Regions from separate parts of the Motilimonas sp. 1_MG-2023 genome, predicted to be linked through region 1. Evidence: riboswitches for the same ligand, from Rfam matches in the RefSeq annotation. Region 1 holds a riboswitch; each other region holds the start of a gene.

Region 1 (4,215 bases):
AAAGGTTTACTACTGGATCTGGATGAGCAGTGGCAAGTTAGCCCACTCGGCCATCGCTATTTGAATGAACTATTAGCGTTATTTATGGACGAGTAAGCTAAGTTAAAGACAACGACACTAAAAAGGGCCTTTTGGCCCTTTGTTCATTTAGCGCTACAACTAAAACACTTAAAAGCGGTATGAGCCGGTTACATAATAACTACGCTCTGCGGTGTTGTAGTTTTTCTTCACTTCATATTCTTTATCGAACAAGTTAGCTATACGACCTCGTAACACCAAGCCGTTACTGAAGTAATAGCTAGTTGCTAGGTCAGCTAAGAAGTACCCCTTTAGCTTATTTGTATTAGCAGCATTATCGTAACTATCACCTTGATATAAGGTAATGACATCAAACTGGAGGTCTTGGTAGCGATAATTCAGATTCCATTTGGCTAAATGTCGAGCGCGGCGAGGCAAATACTTATTTGTTTTTTTATCCTTGGCATTAACATGATCATATGACAACTGATGATTTAGCGCCCCCGTGGCAAATTCGGCTTGAATTTCTAGGCCTTTTATCTCTGCCTCACTTACATTTTCAGGCATGTAATAATTAGGGGCAGGCCAAATTATCAGGTCTTCAATCTCACTTTGATAGGCAGTGAAACGAAAATCAACACTATCAAGCACCACTTCTGCGCCTAAATCGTAGCTCAACGACTGCTCTGGTTTGAGCTTTGGGTTACCTTTACTGTAAGGCGATTCTGGATAATACAGGTCATTAAAGGTTGGCGCTTTAAATGCAGTGCCAATTGAACCTAGCAGGCGTACTTGCTCGACAACTTGATAACCTGTCGCTAATTGCCACGTGGTTTTACTACCATAGCTTTGGTTATCATCTAGGCGCGCGCTGGCTTCAATACTTAATGGCGCAAGTTGATAATCTAGATTGATATAAATCGCTTTGTTGTCGCGTGTCGACTTAGCATAAGCCGCGCTATCAGTGCCCACTTCGTCTTGATACCACTCAACACCAGAAGTAATAGTGACAGCTTCATTAGCCGCAGCACTGACTAAAAGATTAACTAAATCACGATTAGTTTTGAATACATCATGGGATGTTGCTGAATAGTCGTCACTTTTGTCTTGGTTTGTCGCCAACGTTAGTTCACCAAATAGCCACTCCCCTTGGTAATTAAGCTTACCAGCCACGTTGTAGTTTTCAGTTTCACTATAAGTATCTTCAGCCCATGCACTATCATAGTCAGATTGACCTTGCTGAAAATACCCTTGCAAGCTGGCACGCCACTGTTGGTTAAATTGCTTGCCCAGTTCAGCCACAAAACTAGTGTTATGAAAGCCATCTTTATCTTGATCGACCGGCGCTTTTTGCGCGGAGAAACCTTCTGCATTGTCATGCTTGACTGCAAATTTAACCCAAGCGTCGTCTTTAAGCGCCGCTGCTGCTGCGGTTTCAATACTAGAAAACTCACGAGAGCCCAGGCTAGTACTCAATTCACCGTACTCTTCGCCTTGATAACTGGTGATCACATTAATCACGCCGCCCATGGCATCAGAGCCATAAATCGCCGCACGCGGGCCACGCACAAATTCAATGCGCTCAATTCCGGTTAACGGTATTTGGCCAAAGTTTGCCGAGCCAGTGGTCGCGCTGCCGATACGCACGCCATTGATTAACAGTAGAATATGCTTACTGGAGGAGCCACGAACAAAAATGTCAGTTTGCTGGCCGAAGCCGCCTTCATTGACTTGAATACCAGGTAAACGACGCAGTACCTCAGCAAATGACTTGGCTTGAATCGCTTCGATTTCTTCCTTTTCAATCACAGCGACCGACGCTAATGAACTAGCTAATGGCTGCTCGGTTCGATTAGCGGTGACGATAATAGTGTCATCCTCAGCAATATTTTTTGCGGTTGCATAGGGCAAGCACAGCGGCGTCAATGCCACTGCGAGAAGTGTTTTTTTCATTTTTTGAAAACCTTATTCGCGTTAAAAACCTAAGCGTCCATCGCTTAGTTGCTGACCGGTATTCGGACTTAAGAGACTGCCCAAGTGGGCGCTAAAACACGACTTCCCAGAGTAAAGTTAAACTATCGGCTCCAGTGTCTGAGGTTGCCCTCGGTATTTTAGTATTCTCTATCACCGCTGCGCGTCAGTCAGGGATTTACACCCTGTTCCCGCCATGGCTTTTAATAATTAAGGCCTAGCATAATCAGCATTCGCGCGCATGCTAAGGAGCAAGAGCCCAAATGTCTAGTAATCTCTGAGACTATTTAACCATTTTATCTTGATTTTTATCGTTCAGCAGAACGACTACAAAGGGTTAGAATTAAGCATCTTATTTACAATACAACTTCAACAAGCTCTTAGAAAAATAAAGGGTCGCTCATACCACAATATTTCCCCTAGACAATTTCAAACTACCTTCTGACACATAAAACACATATACTAAAAAAATTTAACAACCACATTAAAAAAGGATCAAATAGTGCTTGATTATTTTGCTCTTGGGTTATTGGTGTTCGTCGCCATCACCTTTTTCTATGGCGTGATTGCCATACATGATATTCCTTATGAAATTGCGCAACATCGCAATCACCCACATCAAGATGCGATTCATGTTGCTGGTTGGGTTAGCTTATTTACTTTACACGTACTGTGGCCATTTTTATGGATTTGGGCCACGTTATATCGAGAGGATCGTGGCTGGGGCTTCGGCACAACAGGCCAAGACAATACGGTAGAAACCCTTTGTCTCAAAGTAGACGAATTAGAGAGTCGTTTGCGTGAACTAGAAAGCGAAGGAGACAAATAAATGGATTTACTACTAGTACTGACTTACACCGCAATCTGCGTAGTGGTATTCAAAGTCTTTAAAATTCCATTAAATAAATGGACTGTACCCACAGCTGTGCTTGGCGGTATAGCCTTAATTGGCACCTTAATTTTCATGATGAATTACAACCATCCTTACTCTGAGATGGCCCGTGAATATTATGTCACCACCCCTATCGTGCCGGCAGTAACAGGGCAAGTGATAGAAGTACCTGTGCAACCAAATGTGCCACTGAAAAAAGGCGACTTACTGTTTAAGATTGATCCCACCCCATTCCAAAGCATAGTTGACTCTCTCAAAGCACGTTTAAAAAGTGCCAATGATGATCTTAACCGTGCTATTGAACTAAAAAAACGTGGCGTAGGTAAAGCGCGCGATGTCGATGTCGCCCGCGCCTCTGTTGACGACATCAAAGCACAATTAGTCAGTGCTGAGTTTAAATTGGCACAAACCGAAGTTAAAGCCATGAGTGATGGCTACGTTGTACAGCAGGCTTTATATCCAGGAATGCTTGCAGTGGCGATGCCATTGCGACCAGTAATGATTTTTGTTAACAAAGACGGACAAAACTATTACACCGCTTGGTTTAGACAAAACAGCCTACTGCGCTTGAAGCCAGGCTATGAGGCCGAGATTGCGTTTGATGGTATTCCAGGACGCGTATTTACAGCAGAAGTGGCCAGCGTCGCTCCAGCAATGGTTGAAGGTCAAGTGCAACCATCTGGTACTATGATTTCACCGCTTACCGCACCACAAGCAGGTCGGGTTGCTGTGTTATTAAAAATAACCGATCCTGCATTTGACGAATTTAGTGATCAAGTGCCTGGTGGCTCATTTGGTCAAGCAGCGGTTTATTCCGACCACTTCCACCATGTAGCAATAATGCGTAAGATTTTGCTACGTATGTCATCTTGGATGAGCTACTTCTTCCCCTTCCATTAAAGCCCAACTGGCCACTGCAAAGCAGTGGCCAGTATTTAATAGGATTAGTAGGAGCCTGAATATGGAGAATCCATTTATTGAACCAATTTTCGAGCTGTTACTAAACACCCAACAGCCACTGAAGATTCACGATATAGGTCAAGCCCTCAAGCCGTTACAACAAGCTCAACTAGACGATGACCCCAACAGCCATCTATTTAAGCTTAACTTCTTAATTATGAATGCGCTTTACCAGCTGCAAGATGAGCTTATCAACGAATATTATCTACAGATAAGCAGCTTGCATATCGAGTTACTGGTAAAGCCGGAAAGGGACATTCAGCTAGTTAACACAAGCACCACTCATAACTTGAAAGCCTACTATTTAGATTGGCAAAACTACCTCACCAGTAATGAGGAAATAGCCCAATTACTCGCCCAGTTTTGGCAACAAT
Region 2 (4,215 bases), on a different contig from region 1:
TACTCTATCCTGACCAAGTGAGTATGGTCGGGAAAAAACTTGCCAGTGTATTCGATGCCGCTAGTCCGGGAAATGTGCAAACTCAGTTAAGTTTGTCATCCGGTGAAAGTGAAGGTGGGTTTAGCGCGATTAAGCAAGGTAACGAGCTTGAAGTCTATACTCGTGGGTTTAAGCCTTGGGGGTGGAGCATTGCCGCTGCTGTTAACCATGAGCAAGTTGATAGCATTTACTATGGCGCGATCAAGCGTGGTTTATTACAAACTTTAATTATGGTGGTGGTATTTGTCTTCATTTTGGTTTGGGCTGCCAACACCATGTCGAAACAGGTAACGCATTTGGTTTCTGGCATTAATAGAATGTCGAATAAAGATTTACGTGAAAATATCACCCTGAATAGTAAAGATGAGTTTGGCGAAATTGCGGCCGCGGTGCGCTTAACTGCCAGTAATTGGAAAGCTCTTCTGTCCGAACAGCAATTGACCTCCGATCAACTAAACGATGTATCAGAGCAATTGTCCATCTGTATGGAAGCGGTACAAGACTCGATAGAAGAAGAGTTTGGTCAAATTGATGAGTTAGCTTCAGCCATGAGTCAAATGGCCGCGACAGTAAAAGAAGTGGCAAATAATGCTAGCATTGCTTCATCAGCAACCACAGATGCTAATAAGGTAGCCCTTGATGGTAATCGTTATGTTGAAGCCACTATCGGCATTATTAGTTCGTTATCAAGTAATATTGATGCCTCTTCAACTGCGGTAAATGAAGTAGAAGGTAAAGTGGGGAGTATTGGCACTGTGGTCGACACCATTCGTGGCATTTCCGAACAAACAAACCTGTTGGCTTTAAATGCGGCTATTGAAGCGGCGCGAGCCGGTGAGCAAGGGCGTGGTTTTGCGGTGGTAGCCGACGAAGTACGTAACTTGGCGCAGCGCACCCAAGATGCGACGGTAGAAATTCAGCGTATGATCGAGCAATTACAAACCAGTGCTGGTCAGGCGGTTGGCTTAATGAAAACCAGTGTTGATGAGGCACAGCGCAGTGTTGAGCAAGTTAGCCAAGCGGGGGAGAAAATTGACTTCATTGCTGAACAGGTTCATAGCATTGCCGATCTAAATAGCCAAATTGCCACGGCTTCTGAACAGCAGTCTGGTGTTGCTATTGAAATGAATGAAAATCTAAGCCAAGTGAAAGAATTAGTTGAAGGTTCGGTTACTGTATTAAAAGAGCTTAATGAAGTGGCAGACATTATTGCTGCTCATGCACAAACAATGGATGCGACGATTAAGACGTTTAAAGTATAAGCTCAATCACGTTGTGATTTTTGTTATTAAAGCTCCTTCGGGAGCTTTTTATTTGTCATGAAAAACATGGAGCTGAGCGCTATTTACGAACAAAAATTGACATCATTCAGCTGCCGCGATAATGTGCGCGCTCTATTGGATGTTGTGTGAACAGCACAGCGCCGATGAGTCTTTATTTTTAAGTCTTCATCGGTTTGGGAAGATGGTGCCTGAGTTGATTATGACTCACAATGCCAACACTGCCCCCGCAACGGTAGTTCAGTTAACAAAGTGTCTAAGGCCACTGTTTTGTTTTTGCTCAATGCTAAAACTAGATGGGAAGGCGACATTTTGAGGTGACATACAAGTCACTGCTGATAAGTCCGGATACCAAACCAATAGATTAACTAGGTGTTGCGGAGGGCTTCACCGGACGGTATCCAAATGGTAATGATAGTGAGCTTAAATAGGCTTACTGCGTTTGTTTTATCGTTTCCTCCACAACTCCGCCTGCAAACAATGTTCAGACGGAGAATCAAAATGTTTACCAGTAAAAGCTTTAAGGCTAAACAGAAAGGACGTTGGCTAAGTCTGTCTTTATTAACTCTGGCTACGAGTTATTCCATTTCGGCTCACGCCCATTTTCAAATGCTTTACACCCCAGATTTGCTGCGTGATAAAGGTGGTGATATCACCTTTAAAATGCCGTTTACACACCCTGCTGAAAGTGGTCATGTGATGGCCGTTGATGCGCCCCAGTCTTTTTATGTGGTTAAAAAAGGTAAGAAAACCGACCTAACCAAGCAAGTTAAGCCGATCCAATGGAGCAGTGCTGTTGATACGGGTCTAGCCTATGAAGCCAGCGCGACTTTACGCGGTCTTGGTGATTATGTATTCGTATTAACGCCATCGCCGTATTTTGAAAAAGAAGAAAATCTTTATATTCAGCAGATCAGTAAAACCATAGTCAATGTAGGCAGTTTACCTACTGATTGGTCGAACGAACTGGGTTTACCTGCAGAAATTGTGCCCCTTACTAAGCCTTATGCCATCTATGAAGGCGGTACGTTCACCGGTGTGGTGAAAGCCAATGGCCAGTCGGTGCCATTTGCCGAAATCGAAGTCGAGTTCTTAAACTATCAACCCGATATGGGCGCGAATAAATTTGCCGAGCAAGCGACATTTACGCCACCAGCCGATGCTTTTACCACTATTAGTCTATTTGCTGACGCCAACGGCACTTTTACCTTTGGTATTCCAAAAGCAGGGCAATGGGGCTTCGCAGCTTTGGGGGTGGGCCCAGAAAAAACCTATCAAGGTAAAGAGCTCTCGCAAGATGCTGTGATCTGGGTGCAAGCGCACGCGATAAAATAGGTTCGTTAGGGCTAAGAAAGCCAGCGTTCTTAATTTTAGAATGATGCATGAGTGATAGAAAATGGATTGTTTCGTAGCAAAATATCTTGTTCATGGATGAAAAAGCTAAGCATACAAGGATGTACTTGCTGCGGTTTTGCGAAGAAATAGCCCCTTTTCTATGTCTACATGCAGGCAAAGGAAAAATATGCACATAGTTGATGGCGCGCTCTCAATACCCGTTTTAGCTCTGGGGGGCGTGTTAACCGCCATTGGCGTAGGCATTGGGTTAAAACGTATGGACTACGATAACTTGCCACAAGTGGGCATGTTGTCGGCGGTATTTTTTATCGCTTCTTACATCCATTTGCCCTTAGGGTTTACCAGTGTTCACCTGATCATGAATGGCTTAATTGGCATTGTTTTAGGCTGGGCGGCGTTTCCAGCTTTGTTTGTCGCGCTTATTTTACAAGCGGTATTTTTTGGCTTTGGTGGCGTGCTAGTACTGGGGGTTAACACTTTCAATATAGCGATTCCCGGTCTCATTATGTATGCCATTTGCTATTGGGGGATACGCTCTGGTAGCAGTAATCGAGCGGCTATTTGGGGCGCGATAGGTGGCGCTGGCGCCGTGGCTATTACCAGCTTGCTGGTGGCGGGCGCTTTGGCTCTTTCTGGCGATGCCTTTATTTTAGTGGCAAAGGCCACCTTACCAGCCCATGTTCCTGTGATGTTAATTGAAGGTTTTGTTTCTGGTGCTGCGGTGTATTTATTACATAAAGTTAAACCTGAATTATTGGGTGTTAAAGCGCAACCAAGGTTGCAGGAGGTAAGATGAAGCTATTCATTGCAATCTTATTGGCTGGTTTTATTACGTCAGTACATGCTCATAAAGTGGTGGGTGGCGTTTATGCCATTGGTAGCTTAATCGAAGGCGAAGCGGGTTTTTCCAATGGTGATATGGCTCATGAAGGCACGGTGGTTACTATCACTGATGCGCAAAGCCATCCCCTTGGCAGCACTATAATTGACGATCAAGGTATATTTCAGTTTCAGGCTACGCAGCAGCAAGACCACCATTTTCATATTGAGCTAGGCGCTGGACATGTTTTAAATTTAACGCTGCCCGCCAATGAATTACCTGATGGTCTAGGGCTAACTCAGATAGCGCCACAAACTTCGGCATTGAGTGACACCAGAGCAGAAAAACGTCCCAGTTTTGAACAAAACCCTCACGTTATTGCCAATCTGGTTGAACGTGCAGTCGCCAAGCAAGTTACTCCGTTGCGCAAAGAAATCGCCGCCCTGCAAGCGCAGCGTGGTCTCACCGATATATTAGGCGGTTTAGGCTACATCTTAGGTTTAGTTGGGCTGGGCATGTATTTTCGTTATCGCCAGTCGGCCAAAGTATGAGCCAATTATTGGATCACAGCGCCACCTCATGGCGCGGGCAAAGTTTATCGCACCAAGACTCGGTAGTGGACTTACTCGATCCTAGCTTACGGGTGTTAGCTGCCTTCGGGTTTGCTTTTGTGTTGGTATTGAGCCAAGTGTTTTTGCCGTTGATTACCGGCCTAGGTGT
Region 3 (4,215 bases), on a different contig from region 1:
TGATGAAGAGCAGGTCTGTTCGTAAGCGTTTTTGCAAAATGTTACAGGGCAACATCCGTAATGTATTAAGACGCTATGACGATGACGTGAAAGTCATTTTAGAGTGGGATCATATCATCGTTAAAACGGTCAACGACACTGACAAAAATCGCGCCAAGCTGATTGAACTGTTGTCGAGCACGCCGGGGGTGGCGTTCTTTTTAGAAGTGCAGCAATCGCCATTTGAAGATTTACATGATATTTACGAACAAGTACTGCCGTTAGTTGCGGATAAACTAGCGGGTAAAACTTTTTGTGTACGCGTGAAACGTCGCGGTAAACATGACTTTAGTTCAACAGAAGTTGAACGTTATGTTGGCGGTGGTCTAAACCAACACACTGACGCAGTTGGTGTGCAATTAAGAAAGCCTGATGTCACAGTGCAACTTGAAATTGACCATCAAGATTTATTCATTGTTAAGCAGCGCCATGAAGGACTCGGCGGTTTCCCTATGGGCTCACAAGAAGGTGTCTTGTCGCTGATTTCAGGCGGTTTTGACTCAGGTGTTTCTAGCTACATCATGATGAAACGCGGTATGCGCGTGCATTACTGCTTCTTCAACTTAGGTGGCGCCGCTCATGAAATTGGCGTTAAACAAGTCGCTCATCACTTATGGGATCGCTTTAGTTCATCTCATCGCGTGAAGTTTTTAGCGGTGCCGTTTGAGCCAGTTGTTGCAGAGATCCTTGAAAAGGTCGAAGACGGCCAAATGGGTGTGATCTTAAAGCGTATGATGATGCGCACCGGCGCTAAATTAGCCGAGCGCTTAGCGCTAGATGCCATGGTAACGGGTGAAGCGGTGGGCCAAGTATCGAGTCAAACGTTGCGTAACTTATCGGTGATTGATAAATCGACCGATACCTTAATTTTACGCCCCCTGATTGCGATGGATAAGCAAGATATCATCAACACGGCGCGTCAAATTGGTACGGCAGAGTTTTCAGAGACCATTCCCGAGTATTGCGGCGTGATCTCCAATAAGCCTACCGTGAAAGCGGTAATGAGCAAGATTGAAGAGCAAGAAGCCAAGTTTGATATGGCGCTGATTGATAAAGTGGTGGAAGCCACCATGACGCTGGATATTCGCGATATCGGCGAACAAACCGATGCTGAGATCACTGAGGTGGAAACCACGGCGCAATTTGCGCCAAATGAAGTGGTGTTAGATATCCGCTCTGACGATGAGCGTGAAGACAAGCCGCTAAAAGTTGAAGGCGCCACCGTTGAAAGCATGGTGTTCTTTAAACTGGGTACTCAGTTTGACACCTTAGATCAAAGCAAAACGTATTTGCTTTACTGCGACCGTGGCGTGATGAGTAAACTACAAGCCTTGTACTTAAAAGAAGCCGGCTTTACTAATGTGAAAGTGTATCGCCCTTAGTTTTCGAGCTGAGTGTGAACTAAAAACAAGCAGCCTCGGCTGCTTGTTTTGTTTCTGCCATGTATTTCACGAGCCAATGAATCCGAAGAGGAATGTACTTTGAAGATTGGTATCGTACAAATGCCGATGTCGTGGCAATTAGCCACTAATATGGATTTTATTTGCCAAACCATTGAGGATTTTGCTCATCTCTTTATCGACCGTGATGGGCTTCAGCAAAGCTGAGGTTAACTATTGTTTCTATTAATAATAGTTTTAGCTTAAATCCCGATATAAATTGATGTTTGCTGTGCTAAAATCCTCCGCGTTATGGTGACCAGTTTGGTCATAATATGGGAACACGGTTTAAGCCGTGGCTGCCCCCGCAACTGTAAACGAGTAGTTTTTTGTCTGCGCTGCAATGCCAATTCAGCGAAACCACTGGTCCATGGACTGGGAAGGTCACAAAAAATGATGAGACGTGAGCCAGGAGACCTGCCATAACCTAAACAAAATTCGGGACGGGGTGTGCCCTACAGGAGTGGTATGTTTTTGTTATCTCAACGTGAGTTTAAGGGTGCTTATGCACCTTAAAATTCGCGATCTTAGTTGGTTTGTGGCCAATAAAGCCGTGTTACAGCAGATTAACTTGCAGATAAACCAAGGACAATTTGTTGGCTTAATCGGTCAAAATGGCTCGGGTAAATCGTCGTTACTCAGGTGCGTCTATCGTCAGCATCGGCCTTGCTGTGGCCAAGTGTTATTGGCGGGGCAGGATGTGCATCAGTTGTCAGCCAAGGCGTTCGCGCGGCAAGTGGCGGTGGTGTTGCAAGAGTTTCCAGCGGAGTTTGGTTTTACCGTTGAAGAAGTAGTACGTATGGGCTTAACCGCGCATGTGTCATTGCTCAGTGGCTTTCGCCGTTATCGCCAACAAGTTGATCAAGTATTAGCAACGGTGGGTTTATTGGATTTGCGTGCGGCTAACTTTGATAGCTTGTCGGGCGGTGAAAAGCAGCGCTGTTTATTGGCGCGGGCGCTGATCCAGCAACCTAAGCTGCTGATCTTAGACGAGCCAACCAATCATTTAGATATTCACTATCAATTTCAGCTACTTGATTTAATTAAATCATTAGGCGTTACTGTGCTGTGCAGCTTGCATGATCTTAATATTGCTGCGCGTTACTGTGATTATTTATACCTGCTTAATGACGGCATTATTCAACAGCATGGCAGCCCAGCACAGGTGTTAACCGAACAGCATTTGGCGGAGCAGTTTTTAATGCGCACCCATGTAGATCAGCAAGTGCATCACACTATTCCCCGGATTAACTATTTGTCGGTGATCCCATCATCGAATACTCCATTCAATAACGCATTAAATTAAGGAAAGTGATGAAATCAATTGTGGTGGCTTTAGGTTTGTTAACGGGCGTAGTACAAGCTCATGTTGCTATTGATGTGTGCGGCGAAGTGGTGGAATTTAAGCAAGTGCCGAAACGCGCTATTGCCAATGACATCAATATGCTCAAGATCATGTTGGCATTGGACTTAACCGCCAATATGGCGGGGTATTCTGGCGTATCGGCACACCATAAAATGCCCGATGAGTTGGCGTTAACAGTAAAAGACTTACCTGAGATCGCGCCGAAATATCCGAGCATGGAAAATTTACTTAATGCCGATGCCGATTTTTATTTTGCCGGTTGGAATTACGGCATGGAAGTAGGTGGCGCCGTGACGCCAAGTACGCTAGCTAAATATGATATCCCGACTTATGCGATTAAAGAGTCGTGCGCCCATGTGCAAACGCGCCCTCATATCAGCTTAGAAGATACCTTTTATGACATTGACAGCATAGGCGCTATTTTTAATGTTTCTGGGCGGGCTAAAGTACTCAATGATGGCTTTAAGCAAAGGTTAGCTGAGGTTGAATTACGATTAGCTGGCGTACCAAGTAAATCGGTCTTTGTTTATGACAGTGGCCAAGATAAGCCCTTTACCGCTGGCGCCTTGGCGGTGCCTCACGCGATCATTGCCGCGGCTGGCGGCCATAATGTAATGGCGAACGTTAAGCAAAGTTGGACCCGAGTCAGTTGGGAAGCCGTGGTTGAAACCGACCCAGAGCATATAGTGATCATTGATTACGGTCAGCCTAGCGCTGCGGAAAAAATTGCATTTTTAAAACGTTTTCCTGCCACGCAAGGGGTGAAAGCAGTAGTGAATGATAGTTTTACTATTTTAAGTTACGCCGCTGCCACGCCGGGCATTGAAAACATTGATGCGGTTGAGCAGTTGGCGAAAGACTTATATCCGCAGCGATTTAAGTAATGAAACCATGTTGACTCAAATAACACGTACAACGGCGCTGCTGATTGGCCTGAGTCTCGTTTTAATCTGCTCGGCGTTAGTCTCAATCACCTTGGGCGCGGCTAGCTTATCTCTTGCTGAAGTGAGCAGCATCTTAGGGCATAAGTTACTGCCAAGTTGGGCGCAGGTGACAGAGACGAGCGAGGGGATCAGCAAAGCCAAACAAGCGATTATTTGGGATATACGGTTACCGCGAATTTTACTCGCGGTATTGGTGGGCGCAGGGCTGGCGTTAGTCGGCACTTGCTTGCAAGCCATTACCCGCAACTCAATGGCTGATCCTTACTTGTTTGGCGCCTCGGCAGGAGGCTCGCTGGGCGCGGTGATTGTTATTTTACATGTCGGCCTGTTCATTGGCCCTTATAGCTTGCCGTTAGCGGCTTTTATTGGCGCTCTTTGCTCTATGTTATTGGTGGTGTTTATTGCCCAGCAAGGGCATGGCTTATCG

The links. A riboswitch is a leader RNA that binds a small molecule or an ion and turns the genes downstream of it on or off. The one in region 1 is predicted to bind cobalamin.
Region 2: linked by a shared signal. The riboswitch ahead of Q4519_RS14440 (DUF4198 domain-containing protein) and the one ahead of Q4519_RS11800 (TonB-dependent receptor) in region 1 are both predicted to bind cobalamin.
Region 3: linked by a shared signal. The riboswitch ahead of Q4519_RS08075 (ABC transporter ATP-binding protein) and the one ahead of Q4519_RS11800 (TonB-dependent receptor) in region 1 are both predicted to bind cobalamin.

The regions. Positions count from the first base shown of each region.
Region 1 covers NZ_JAUOPX010000020.1:2,495-6,709, reverse strand. Annotated here, with positions in the region: gene hemW (radical SAM family heme chaperone HemW) at 1-96, shown strand, start outside; gene Q4519_RS11800 (TonB-dependent receptor) at 169-1,971, opposite strand; cobalamin riboswitch at 2,007-2,235, opposite strand; gene Q4519_RS11795 (DUF3302 domain-containing protein) at 2,489-2,818, shown strand; gene Q4519_RS11790 (HlyD family secretion protein) at 2,819-3,781, shown strand; gene Q4519_RS11785 (DNA-J related domain-containing protein) at 3,843-4,215, shown strand, end outside.
Region 2 covers NZ_JAUOPX010000028.1:20,152-24,366, forward strand. Annotated here, with positions in the region: gene Q4519_RS14435 (methyl-accepting chemotaxis protein) at 1-1,301, shown strand, start outside; cobalamin riboswitch at 1,452-1,694, shown strand; gene Q4519_RS14440 (DUF4198 domain-containing protein) at 1,821-2,654, shown strand; gene cbiM (cobalt transporter CbiM) at 2,842-3,471, shown strand; gene Q4519_RS14450 (hypothetical protein) at 3,468-4,046, shown strand; gene cbiQ (cobalt ECF transporter T component CbiQ) at 4,043-4,215, shown strand, end outside.
Region 3 covers NZ_JAUOPX010000011.1:86,427-90,641, forward strand. Annotated here, with positions in the region: gene thiI (tRNA uracil 4-sulfurtransferase ThiI) at 1-1,421, shown strand, start outside; gene Q4519_RS08070 (hypothetical protein) at 1,521-1,646, shown strand; cobalamin riboswitch at 1,715-1,918, shown strand; gene Q4519_RS08075 (ABC transporter ATP-binding protein) at 1,984-2,784, shown strand; gene Q4519_RS08080 (ABC transporter substrate-binding protein) at 2,793-3,728, shown strand; gene Q4519_RS08085 (iron ABC transporter permease) at 3,736-4,215, shown strand, end outside.